DNA from 3 places in the Aeribacillus sp. FSL W8-0870 genome. Region 3 is predicted to be linked to each of the others. Evidence: riboswitches for the same ligand, from Rfam matches in the RefSeq annotation. Region 3 holds a riboswitch; each other region holds the start of a gene.
The links. Region 3 has a riboswitch for S-adenosylmethionine ahead of metK (methionine adenosyltransferase). Riboswitches for the same ligand answer to the same signal wherever they lie in the genome.
Positions count from the first base shown of each region.

Region 1: linked by a shared signal. The riboswitch ahead of NSU02_RS05795 (bifunctional homocysteine S-methyltransferase/methylenetetrahydrofolate reductase) and the one ahead of metK (methionine adenosyltransferase) in region 3 are both predicted to bind S-adenosylmethionine.
Region 2: linked by a shared signal. The riboswitch ahead of NSU02_RS16895 (2,3-diketo-5-methylthiopentyl-1-phosphate enolase) and the one ahead of metK (methionine adenosyltransferase) in region 3 are both predicted to bind S-adenosylmethionine.

Region 1 is NZ_CP150165.1:1,189,776-1,193,978, reverse strand. Features, by position in the region: gene NSU02_RS05815 (DegV family protein) at 1-161, shown strand, start outside; gene NSU02_RS05810 (DUF3941 domain-containing protein) at 193-324, shown strand; gene NSU02_RS05805 (HPr family phosphocarrier protein) at 666-944, shown strand; gene NSU02_RS05800 (YajQ family cyclic di-GMP-binding protein) at 1,106-1,597, shown strand; SAM riboswitch class I at 1,697-1,818, shown strand; gene NSU02_RS05795 (bifunctional homocysteine S-methyltransferase/methylenetetrahydrofolate reductase) at 1,927-3,786, shown strand; gene metH (methionine synthase) at 3,779-4,203, shown strand, end outside.
Region 2 is NZ_CP150165.1:3,476,027-3,480,229, reverse strand. Features, by position in the region: gene NSU02_RS16910 (IS701 family transposase) at 1-1,045, shown strand, start outside; gene NSU02_RS16905 (hypothetical protein) at 1,132-1,512, opposite strand; gene NSU02_RS16900 (hypothetical protein) at 1,539-2,081, opposite strand; SAM riboswitch class I at 2,446-2,551, shown strand; gene NSU02_RS16895 (2,3-diketo-5-methylthiopentyl-1-phosphate enolase) at 2,630-3,853, shown strand; gene NSU02_RS16890 (2-hydroxy-3-keto-5-methylthiopentenyl-1-phosphate phosphatase) at 3,829-4,203, shown strand, end outside.
Region 3 is NZ_CP150165.1:1,067,570-1,071,772, reverse strand. Features, by position in the region: gene NSU02_RS05280 (gamma carbonic anhydrase family protein) at 1-68, shown strand, start outside; gene NSU02_RS05275 (phosphatase PAP2 family protein) at 241-771, shown strand; gene metK (methionine adenosyltransferase) at 821-2,026, opposite strand; SAM riboswitch class I at 2,234-2,425, opposite strand; gene pckA (phosphoenolpyruvate carboxykinase (ATP)) at 2,694-4,203, shown strand, end outside.

The sequences.
Region 1 (4,203 bases), 120 kb from region 3:
AAGCAGCTCTCGAATTAAAACAATTAATTGAAGAAACGTTTCATCCAAAAGAAATTATCATCCATACGATCGGTGCTGTCATTGGTGCACACTCTGGCCCCGGCACCCTTGCTGTATTTTTTCTAAATAAACATATTCAAGAAGCTTCATGGAAATCATAAGTATATAACAGTATTGAAAGGAGCTTCCTGAATGTCCAAAACAAGCGATAATGATAAAAAAGCTGTAGACAACAATGCAAAACGACACGAAAAAAATCTATTGAAGGAAAAAAATCGAGAGCTTGGAAAACGGCAATACTCAAAGAAAACGGATCATTTATAATGCCCGCCTGTCGGGCTTTTTCTTTTTTTGAAATATCTCTAAAGGCGAGTCTTCCACCTCTTCTATCCGGACGTTCTGAAAGAAAAAGACGCTTTCTTATCTTACAGTATGCATCTTTTCTCTAGCTTTTGTTTTCATTTTTGTCTAATAAAACATGGGTGGGGCAATAACTTTCAATTTGATTAGACCATTCATTTCATTAAAAAACAGAGAAATCCAGAACGTTTCCATATTCGAAAGCGGAGGTCATTTTTTATATGTAAGAGGAAATGACAAACATATGGGAATCTATCCTTTATTAATGTAAGATATTGTAAAACAAGTATACAAGAGGTGACACAATGAAGAAACATGAAATTTCCGTGTATCTTACAAAAGAGATGGAGCCGGAATATGTCATTTCCCTTGTCCATGAAGCGATCAAATTTAACAGCTACATTTTATTCCAAACAAAAAAGCTCCAATTAAATGCGAAAAGCGTTTTAAGCATGCTCGGTTTTTCCGCCTTTTTAGAAGGTCATGTAGTCATCAGCGCTGAAGGAGAAGATTCGCTCGAAGCAGTAAAAAACTTACAAAACTTTCTTTCCCCTAAATGTTCCAAAGCAACATCTTTAGCATAATTTTATTTAAGCGCACTTAAACTTCTGCCAGCTATTATTTTCCTTACCGTTGCTTTAAGTAACGGTTTTTTCATTTAATTTGCGAGGAACCCCTAAAAGAGTTGTTCAACTGAACGACATTCACTATAATGAATGTAAATAACGTTATTGGAGGTAAAAAGTTGGCTAAGGAGAATTCATTTGACATCGTCTCAAAAGTGGATATTGCCGAAGTGAACAATTCCATTCAAATGGCGAAAAAAGAAATTGTAAACAGATATGATTTCAAAGGATCTAAAAGCGATATATCCCTAGAAAAAGATGAGCTTGTGCTAATCTCTGACGATGAATATAAACTGAATCAACTAAAAGATGTATTAGTAAGCAAAATGATTAAACGCGGTGTCGCTACCAAAAACATTCAGTACGGAAAAATCGAAAAGGCTTCAGGAGGCACTGTCAGACAAAGAGCTAAACTTGTTAACGGAATTGACAAAGAACACGGGAAAAAGATCAATGCGCTGATCAAAAATACCGGGCTGAAAGTAAAAAGCCAAATTCAAGACGATCAAATCCGGGTAAGCGGCAAAAGCAAGGACGATTTACAAAAAGTGATTGCAGCTGTGAAAAGCGCCGATTTGCCGATCGACGTACAGTTTATTAATTTTCGCTAGCTTCGTCCTGTTAAAAATTGAAACTTTATATTGATTATTTTGATAAAATTCGTTAAATTAGGATTAATCCGTTGTTTTAAAATTTCATACGGTAAAGCGTTCTTATCAAGAGAAGCGGAGGGACTGGCCCGATGAACCTTCAGCAACCGGATTACCCAAAAACTTTGGGTACCAAGGTGCTAAATCCAGCGATGCGTAAATTTGCGCTCGGAAGATAAGAAGAAGGGGAAAATGTTCAAGAAAAAGTCTTCTTCTTAGAAGGCTTTTCTTTTTTATATAGGTGTTCGCCTCCTTGCAGGCGCCTATTTTATTTGATTGGAGGACTTTTTATGGGGCTTTTACAAGATTTACAGAATCATATATTAATTGCCGACGGAGCAATGGGGACTCTACTATACTCATTCGGAATAGACAGATGCTTTGATGAGCTAAACGTTTCAAAACCGGAAGAAATAGAACGGATTCATTCAGCCTATTTAGACGCAGGCGCAACTGTTATTCAAACAAATACATACGGCGCCAATCGCATAAAGCTTGCCAGATATGGGCTGGAAGATGATATAAAGATCATCAACCAAAAAGGGGTTGAACTTGCAAAGAGGGCGTTACAAAAAGGGGAAAACAAAGGGTATGTCATCGGAACAATCGGCGGCATCCGTTCGTTTCAAAAAAGCGCCTTCACGCTATCTGACATTGCCGAAAATTTTCGTGAGCAGCTTCATGTCCTTTTATCCGAAAACGTAGATGGCATTATTTTAGAAACCTATTACGACTTGGAAGAACTGAAAACCGTTTTGCAAATAGCTAGAAAAGAAACGGATTTGCCCATTATCACAAATGTTTCTTTGCACGAACAAGGCGTCTTTCAAAATGGAACAAGATTGGCAGACGGTTTGAAAATGCTTGAAGAACTTGGTGCAGATATTGTCGGCCTCAATTGCCGTTTAGGCCCTTATCATATGCTGCAATCGCTGGAAGAAGTGCCGCTGTTTGAACATGCCTTTTTATCCGCTTTTCCAAACGGCAGCCTGCCAAGGTATGAAAACGGAAGATTAGTTTATGAATCAGATGAACACTATTTTTATGAAGCGGCTCTTCAATTCCGAAAACAAGGTGTCCGGCTTCTCGGCGGATGCTGCGGAACCGCGCCGAAACATATTCGGGCAATGGCTGAAGCTGTATCAAACCTCCCTCCTGTCACAGAGAAAGAAGTAAAAGAACGAAATGTTCCAATTCATGTTTTACCTATGAAAGAAAGTCAAGAAACTCCTCTCCCAGATATTGCAAAAAACAGACGCTCAGTGATTGTAGAATTGGACCCGCCGAAAACGCTCGGCTTGGAAAAATTTTTAACAGGAGCAAAAGCGTTGAAAAAAGCGGGGATTGATGCAATTACGCTTGCGGATAATTCCCTTGCTACACCAAGAATCAGCAATGTTGCTTGCGCAAATATTGTGAAAAGCCGTTTCCAGCTTCGCCCGCTCGTTCATTTAACATGTCGTGACAGAAATTTAATCGGCATTCAATCCCATTTAATGGGGCTGCATACGCTTGGCCTGCACGATATTTTAGCGGTCACCGGCGACCCGTCCAAAATCGGTGATTTTCCGGGTGCAACCTCTGTCTATGATTTATCATCGTTTGATTTAATCAGCTTAATTAAGCAATTTAATGAAGGTTTGTCATACTCCGGAAAATCACTTGGTCAAAAAACAAACTTTACTGTAGCCGCCGCCTTCAATCCGAACGTAAGACATCTTGATCGCGCAGTTCAGAGACTTGAGAAAAAAATCAGCTGCGGAGCCGATTATTTTATTACGCAGCCGCTCTACTCGGAGAAGCTGATCGAAGAAGTATATGAAGCAACAAAACATCTGAATGTTCCGATATATCTCGGGATTATGCCGTTAATAAGCAGCCGCAATGCTGAATTTATTCATAACGAAGTGCCGGGCATTAAATTGTCCGATTCGATTCGCGAACAGATGCAAAAAGCAGGCAATGATAAAGAAAAGGGAAAACGAGAAGGACTTGCCATTGCAAAATCGCTTATTGACGCAGCATTTGACCTGTTTAACGGCATTTACTTAATCACTCCGTTTTTGCATTATGAGATGACAGTCGAGCTGACGGAATACATTCATGAAAAAGAAAAGGCAAAACGAGAAAGGAAGATTTCCCATGTATAACATAAAGGAACAGCTTGAGAAAAAAATTCTAATACTAGACGGAGCCATGGGAACAATGATTCAAGCTGCAGAATTATCTGCGAAAGATTTTGGCGGTGAAGAATATGAAGGATGCAACGAATATTTAAACATCACTTCCCCTGAAACGATTGTCCGTATTCATGAAGCGTACCTTGAAGCAGGCGCTGATATTATCGAGACAAATACGTTTGGCGGTACAAGCATCGTCCTCGAGGAATATAACTTGGGGCACCTTGCTTTTGAAATAAATAAAAAAGCAGCGGAGATTGCAAAGCGCGCTGCAGAAAAATATTCAACACCGGATTGGCCTCGTTTTGTGGCAGGATCAATGGGGCCAACGACTAAAACGCTCTCCGTTACAGGCGGCGTCACATTCCAACAATTGGCAGAAGCTTA
Region 2 (4,203 bases), 1.7 Mb from region 3:
CTTGACCGATCTGCATCATGAGAGCTTTCATCCCAACCATCGAACGACACTGAGCCATTTTTTCACGAAAAGCCCTTGGGATGAAGAAATCTTGCTTCGCAAACTCCAGCAGTGGATGCTTCGTCATGTGGAACGAACGGCCAAGCGAAAGAATCACCCCATTTTTGTTTCGATCGATGATACGATCTGCCGAAAAACGAAGCCTTCGTCACAGGCGAAACACGCTATTGAAGGGTGTAATTGGCATTATTCTCACGCGGACAAAAAGTCGATTTGGGGACACTCTCTCGTCTGGCTCATGGTTCATACGATGACGCAAGCCTTTCCCTTTGCGTTTCGCCTCTACGACAAGGCGGATGGGAAAAGCAAGGGTCAATGGGCCATCGAGATGCTTTCTTCTTTGGATGTGCACGGTTCTGTTTATGTGCTGATGGATTCTTGGTACCCATCGAAAACACTCGTGGAAGCCTGCCTGAAAAAAGGATTCCACGTCATTGCGATGCTCAAGACGAATCGGGTTCTTTATCCAAAAGGCATCGCCATCCAAGCCAAACAGTTTGCCCGCTATATCGAACCGAACGACACCCATCTCGTCACGGTGGGAGAAGAGCGTTATCGCGTGTATCGCTACGAGGGAGCGCTGAAAGGTCTCGATGATGCCGTTGTGTTGTTGGCTTGGAAAGCCGATCAGCCGATGACACCTGAACATCTTCACTGCGTCTTGAGCACCGACCGGGAGCTAAGCGATGAAGAGATCTTGCGCTACTATGCCCAGCGTTGGTCGATCGAATGCTTTTTTCGACAAGCGAAAGACCAGCTGAAGCTCGATGGGTACCGCGTTCGTCAACGTCGGGCGGTGAAACGGTATTGGATCTTGGTGCAACTCGCTTATGTGTACAGTATGGTCGAATCCAACAGCGATTTCTCTACCGGGCTTGACTTCCTTCGAAAGAAGAAAGGACATAGCCTCGTGGAGTTTATTTACGATGCAGCGAAACAAGATATTCCCATTGATGTCGTTAAAAAACAGCTTCATGTGGCATAAGGGGTACTCCGTTTGTCTCTTTTTACATGGTAATTATTGTAATGAAAATTGCTCAACTACAGTAACAAATTTAATTGTTTCCACCTTTAAAATTCCCTTTGCTCTTCCACCTTTAGCATTTCCTTTTCTATAACGTCTACCAATTTTTTAGTACTATACATATATAGCACTAACTCTTTATCCCCATCTTCAATGTGGATTTCAGCTTGAACCCTTATTTTTGATGGCTTTCCTTTATAGATAACATCGAAAGTTCCAAACTCTTTGATCTCATTGTCTTCATTCATTTTATCTATTTCAGATATTTCAGATAGAATCATGTTGATTTCTTCTTGAGTCAAGCCTGAATCTAAAATTGAGTTTGATAAATGGTTTAAAAAGGGTTCTATCTCTTCAAGATCAAAATTCATTCCTGCAGCATAACGTGCTTCTTTGTATTTAGTAACTTTATTCCAAAAATTAATCATAAAAATAGGTTCCTCCTATCAAATGTTTAATTTTCAGGTTTAATTCTAGAATATAAAACATCATGTTCTTTAATTGATCGATCCTCGTTTTTAATTAAATCATCCGTTCCAGTAAATAACATATAACATCCTTTCCTTACATACGATTCACTTATTCCTAGCAATTTAGCTAATTTGTAATTCGAGAAATCAGGATTCAACTCAATTGCTTGTCTAAGTTTTTCTAAGTTCTTATCCGTTTTATTGCGCTGTTCTTTTAAATACTCCTCACGGCTTTTTACGCCCATTTCCCGGCGTTTTTGTTTCCTTCTCCGCTTTTCATTCGCATCTATAATCGTGCTTAAATGGCGTTGTTCGTCCTCTGTTATATCTAACCATTCAATTAATTTTTTATTGCTGATATTATATCCAGCGCCAGGATACCCTTTTTCTCTGGCTATTCGGTTTGCTTCTTCGTTATTCCGTGCATAATAGGCCTTTTCAGCGCTTCTGGTGGATCTTCTTAAAGGCTCATTAAACTGTAAATTAAACGTTAGCGTTTGTTTTAAGGCTTCTTCTGGATCATTCAAAAAGCAACATAACCAATAACGGTACAAGAAACAAATTGTCTCACGATAACCAGTAACGTTATAATTGCGTAATTCAACCAGTTTTTCTAAGTCTAGTAATCTAGCATGATGCGATCGGAAGACGTTAAAAAGATGTTGTACCTTCTTTTTTCGTCCTCTTTTTTTAGGCTTTCCTGTTTTGGCTCAACCTCAAGTTCCGGTAAATACCTCAAATTGTAAACTGCACCATTAAATAATTGTAGCATGCCATCAGAAAAATGTAAGCGAATTTGAATCGAATATGATGTAAAAAAGTGTTGACAGAGGGGAAGGATAGTGGCATAATCCAAGTAACCAAATAAGAATTATAAAGTTAATAATAAAACTCTTATCAAGAGCAGGTGGAGGGATGAGCCCAATGAAGCCCGGCAACCGACTCATATGATGAGCACGGTGCTAATTCTCCCAACAGAGATGTTGAAAGATAAGAAGTTGTTTTGACAAAAAACCTCTTCTTATTGAAGAGGTTTTATTTATATAAAAAAATCTGAATGAAGAGGATTGAAAAAATGGGTCACGTAACAGCAGTATACCAAATCATTGCGAAACGAGAAGATTTAGAAAAAAAAGCAGAAGGCATTGCTCTTGGATTAACGGTAGGTTCGTGGACTGATCTTCCTCTTTTAGTGCAAGAGCAGTTAAAAAAGCATAAAGGACAAGTGGTTGAAATAAAAGAAACAGGCGAGGATCCATCCTCCGGCAAAACGATTGCACAGCTTCACATTCGCTTTCCGGGAGAAAACTTTTCTAAAGACATTCCTGCCATCTTAACGACAACTTTTGGAAAATTATCACTAGATGGAGAAATAAAATTACTAGATTTGCAGTTTGACGATGAGATCTTTCGGTATTTTCCAGGTCCTCGATTTGGAATTCAGGGGATACGAGAAAAACTTGGCGTTTACGACAGACCGTTAGTGATGAGCATCTTTAAAGGTGTAATTGGACGTGATATAGATTACCTTCTTGCCCAATTGCGGGAGCAGGCTCTCGGGGGCGTCGACTTAGTAAAGGATGATGAAATACTTTTTGAAAATTCGCTCACATCATTTGAAACAAGAATAAAGGAAGGCAAAAAAGTTCTTGATAACGTGTATCAAGAAAAAGGACACCGAACTTTGTATGCGGTCAATTTGACGGGAAAAACATTTGAATTGAAAGATAAGGCAAGAAAAGCAAAAGAATTAGGTGCCGATATTTTGCTATTTAATGTTTTTACATATGGCCTCGATGTGCTGCAAGCATTAAGGGAAGATGATGAAATCGCCCTCCCGATTATGGCTCATCCGGCGTTTAGCGGATCGTTTACTTCATCCGAAAAATATGGGCTCTCTCATTCCTTATTGCTTGGAAAATTGATAAGAATTGCTGGAGCAGATTTTTCGTTGTTCCCTTCACCATATGGCAGCGTTGCATTGGAGCGTGACAAAGTTTTAAACGTGAAAGAAGAATTGGTGAAGAAATCAGTTTTAAAACCAGTTTTTCCTGTTCCATCTGCTGGCATTCACCCGGGTCTTGTTCCCATTTTAATTCATGATTTTGGAAAAGATTGTGTCATTAATGCAGGAGGCGGTGTTCACGGTCACCCGCAAGGTGCTAAAGGTGGAGGAAAAGCTTTCCGTCAAGCAGTTGACGCTGTTTCCCGGGGTGTTCCCCTTAATGAAGCAGCTGAAGACATAGAATTACAAGAAGCAATTCGGCTCTGGGGATGGAAGGAGGCACCGTCCAATTGAAGCCAGTAATATTTTGTGATTTTGATGGAACGGTGACAAAAAAAGATAACATCGTTAGCATCATGAAGCGTTTCGCTCCAAAAGAGTGGGAGCAATTGAAGGATGGCGTCCTTTCCCAGTCGATTAGTATTCAGGAAGGAGTCGGCAAGATGTTTGCACTTCTTCCATCTTCTTTAAAGGGTGACATCATTCACTATATTTTAGAAACTGCAGAAATAAGGGAAGGATTTCGCGACTTTGTTCATTATGCGAAAAACATGAACATTCCTTTATACATTGTCAGCGGCGGAATCGATTTTTTTATTAAACCGCTGTTGCAGCCTTTTGATTCTATTACCGCACTGTTTTGC
Region 3 (4,203 bases):
GCATCCGTCGCGAGTATATCGAAAAAGCTCAATATTATAAAAATATTGCTCGTATGAACAACATATAAATTGCTTATAAAAACATTTTAAAACTTTCTCTTTCAAATGTCATTCTTTACCGGGCAGCTTCATGTATTTTTAAAATTTTGTAAAATTTTTATTAGATTTGTTGAAGTTTACATAAATATGAGAGAAAATTTTTTATAAGAATTTTTGCTTTTTGAAAAGAGGAACTTTAACATGGGCAGACTGCTGAATCAGCTTTACCAATTTGAGTGCAAGTTGTTCAAACTGATTAATTCGCATTTTGAACGAAAAGGACTGAATGTTTATTTTCGGTATATTACTCATTTAGGAGGGGCTGTTTTTTCAATTGCAACATGTTTAATGCTGATGTTATTTTTTAATGAACCTGTAAAAACTGTTGCCTTGGCAAGTTCAGCTGCTCTTTTTTTCAGTCATATTCCGGTTTTCATTGTGAAAAGAATTTATCCACGCAGACGGCCTTATCTTACATTATTTGAAACAAAAATGTTAGAAAATCCGTTAACTGACCATTCATTTCCTTCTGGACATACGACAGCTGTATTTTCAGTGGCTACACCATTTTTGCTCTTTTTTCCAGCCTTAACATGGATTTTGCTTCCTCTCGCATTCAGTGTGGCACTATCAAGAATTTTTCTTGGCCTACACTACCCTTCAGATGTGCTGGCGGGAATAGTTCTAGGAGCTTCAGCAGGCACCATCTGTTTTGTCGCATTCGGACCATAAAAGCAAAAAGGTGTCTAATGCATGCATCGCATTGGACACCTTTTTTATTTTACAAATATTGATGAGCTTGTTCGCGCAAAGCTTCCGCTTTATCTGTGCGTTCCCATGGCAAATCTAGATCGTTGCGTCCGAAATGACCGTAAGCAGCTGTCTGTTTGTAAATCGGGCGGCGCAAGTCAAGCATTTTTATAATGCCAGCTGGGCGCAAATCAAAGTTATTGCGAATTAATTCAACTAAAACATCTTCGCTTACTTTGCCAGTACCGAACGTATCAACAGAAATAGAGACAGGTTTCGCCACACCAATTGCATAGGCCAGCTGAACCTCGCATTTGTCTGCAAGTCCGGCTGCGACAATATTTTTCGCTACGTAACGAGCCGCATAAGCTGCAGATCGGTCTACCTTCGTCGGATCTTTTCCTGAGAAAGCTCCTCCGCCATGGCGCGCATAGCCTCCGTAAGTATCGACAATGATTTTTCGTCCCGTTAATCCTGCATCTCCTTGTGGTCCGCCAATAACGAAACGTCCGGTAGGGTTGATGAAATATTTTGTTTCTTCATCGATCAGTTCTTTTGGAGCAACCGGATCAATTACTTTTTCTTTAATATCCTGCTTAATTTGTTCTAAAGTTGCCTCCGGATGGTGTTGAGTCGATATGACAATTGTGTCAATTCTAACCGGCTGTTCATTTTCATCATATTCTACCGTAACTTGCGTCTTTCCGTCCGGACGCAAATAAGGAATTTCTTCGCTTTTTCTAACTTCTGTAAGCCGGCGTGAAAGCTTATGGGCAATGGAAATCGGGAGAGGCATTAATTCCTTCGTTTCATTGCATGCAAAACCGAACATTAACCCTTGATCTCCAGCGCCAATCGCTTCAATTTCTTCATCAGTCATTTGTCCTTCTCTCGCTTCTAAAGCTTTATCCACCCCTGCAGCAATATCGGGTGATTGCTCATCAATTGATGTTAAAACAGCACAAGTTTCAGCATCAAAACCGTATTTAGCTCTCGTATAGCCGATCTCTTTGACCGTTTCTCGCACAATTTTTGGTATATCCACATACGTGCTTGTCGTAATTTCTCCACTGACTAATACAAGTCCGGTGGTGACAGATGTTTCGCAAGCTACACGTGCGTTCGGATCTTTTTCTAAAATGGCATCTAAAATCGCATCTGAAATTTGGTCGCAAATTTTGTCCGGATGCCCTTCCGTTACGGATTCAGATGTAAACAGACGGCGCTTTTTTGTCATTTACTGCTTCCTCCTCAAACTTAAAATGATGTTTATGGAGTGCTACACTCCTTGTCATTGACACGGAACTCATTCCCTCGCCACTATTGTAAACATATCAAAATATTTCGTACGATAAGAAAAACTTGGCTAAACGAGATTTCTCTTATACATAGAAAAAACCTTCCCTGCCAGAGGAAAGGTTGTTATAAACATCATTGCCTTTCACTCTTATCGTTCAAGGATATAACCTTGCATCAGGTTAGCACCATTGCTCGTCTATGAATATGGAATTCTTTCGCATCATGTTGTATGTCCATAGAATACCGGGATTTTGAAAGCCATATTCTACTGTCTTCTTTCAACGAGCCGGTTGCTGGGCTTCATAGGGCCTGTCCCTCCGCCAACTCGGGATAAGAGTATCCGTTCAAATGTATATCATACAGGAGCAAAAAAGTACTTGTCAACAATAAATAAAGCTTCTCTGTAATTTTCCAAATCATCTGATATCCATTATTTCAGTATCAGCTGATCAATCATGATTCGTATGATGCCCAAAAATGAAGGCAAAATATATAGTAAAAACATTATTTTCAGAAATCGATAAATAGGATGGATTATTTTTGCGAATGTGTTATACTATTTCTATAAAACCATTTCAAATATGCAAAAAAAGGATGGTATGTATATGAATATTGTAGATGTATCAAATGAATTAGCTTCGTTGATCAGCGGACCAAATGCATATCATAATTTACCAGTCGCACGACTTGTAGAAAAAGTTTTAGCTAGGAAAGAAGGTTTTTTAACAAATACAGGTGCAGTTTCGGTTACAACAGGCAAATATACCGGCCGGTCACCAGAAGATAAATTCATCGTTGAAGAAGATTCTGTCAAGCATTTAATTGATTGGGGACCCGTCAACAAGCCAATTTCATCAGAAGTTTTTGAAAAACTGTACTTAAAAGTCATACAATATTTAAAAAATAGAGATGAAATTTATGTTTTTAACGGATTTGCCGGAGCTGACAAAAAATATCGTCTTCCAATTCAAGTGGTCAATGAATTGGCGTGGCAAAATTTATTTGCTCGCCAACTGTTTATCCGTCCGAAAAGCCAAGACGATTTAAAGGAGCATAAAAATCCGTTTACGATTGTTTCCGCTCCTTCCTTTAAAGCAGATCCAGCTGTGGATGGAACGAACTCAGAAGCATTTATCATTATTTCTTTTGAAAAGAGAATAATCCTGATCGGCGGAACTGAATATGCAGGCGAGATGAAAAAGTCTATCTTTTCCGTCATGAACTTCCTGCTTCCAGAAAGAGATATATTTTCAATGCACTGCTCCGCCAATGTCGGTCAAGAAGGCGATGTCGCGCTCTTTTTCGGTTTATCGGGAACAGGCAAAACAACACTTTCCGCCGATCCAAAACGCCGATTAATTGGTGATGATGAACACGGCTGGTCTTCATCTGGTATTTTTAATATTGAAGGCGGCTGTTATGCAAAATGCATCGGTTTGTCTGAAGAAAAAGAACCTCAAATTTATAACGCGATTCGATTCGGTTCCGTTTTGGAAAACGTTGTGGTTGATGAATCGACACGAATTCCTGATTATGACAACTCCTTATTAACAGAAAACACCCGTGCGGCTTATCCAATTGAAGCGATTGACAATATTGCTAAACCGAGCATTGCGGGTCACCCTAACACTATTATTTTTTTAACAGCTGATGCGTTCGGTGTTCTACCGCCAATAAGCAAATTAACGAAAGAACAGGCTATGTATCATTTCTTAAGCGGTTATACGAGCAAGCTTGCTGGAACGGAAAGGGGTATTACTTCCCCTAAAACAACGTTCTCCACATGCTTTGGCGCACCATTTCTTCCGCTTCCAGCTACAAGATACTCTGAAATGCTCGGAAGAAAAATCGAAGAACATGATGTGAAAGTATTTTTAGTCAATACAGGGTGGACCGGCGGAGAATACGGAGTAGGAAAACGAATTAAACTTGCTTATACAAGAGCCATGGTTCAGGCAGCATTGGAAGGCGAACTCGATGAGGTGGAAACTGTAAAAGACCCTATTTTCGGGCTGGCGATTCCTGCTCATGTTCCAGGAGTGCCTGATGAAGTTTTACAGCCTATTAAAACATGGAGTGATAAAAACGCTTATGAACAAAAAGCGTATGAATTAG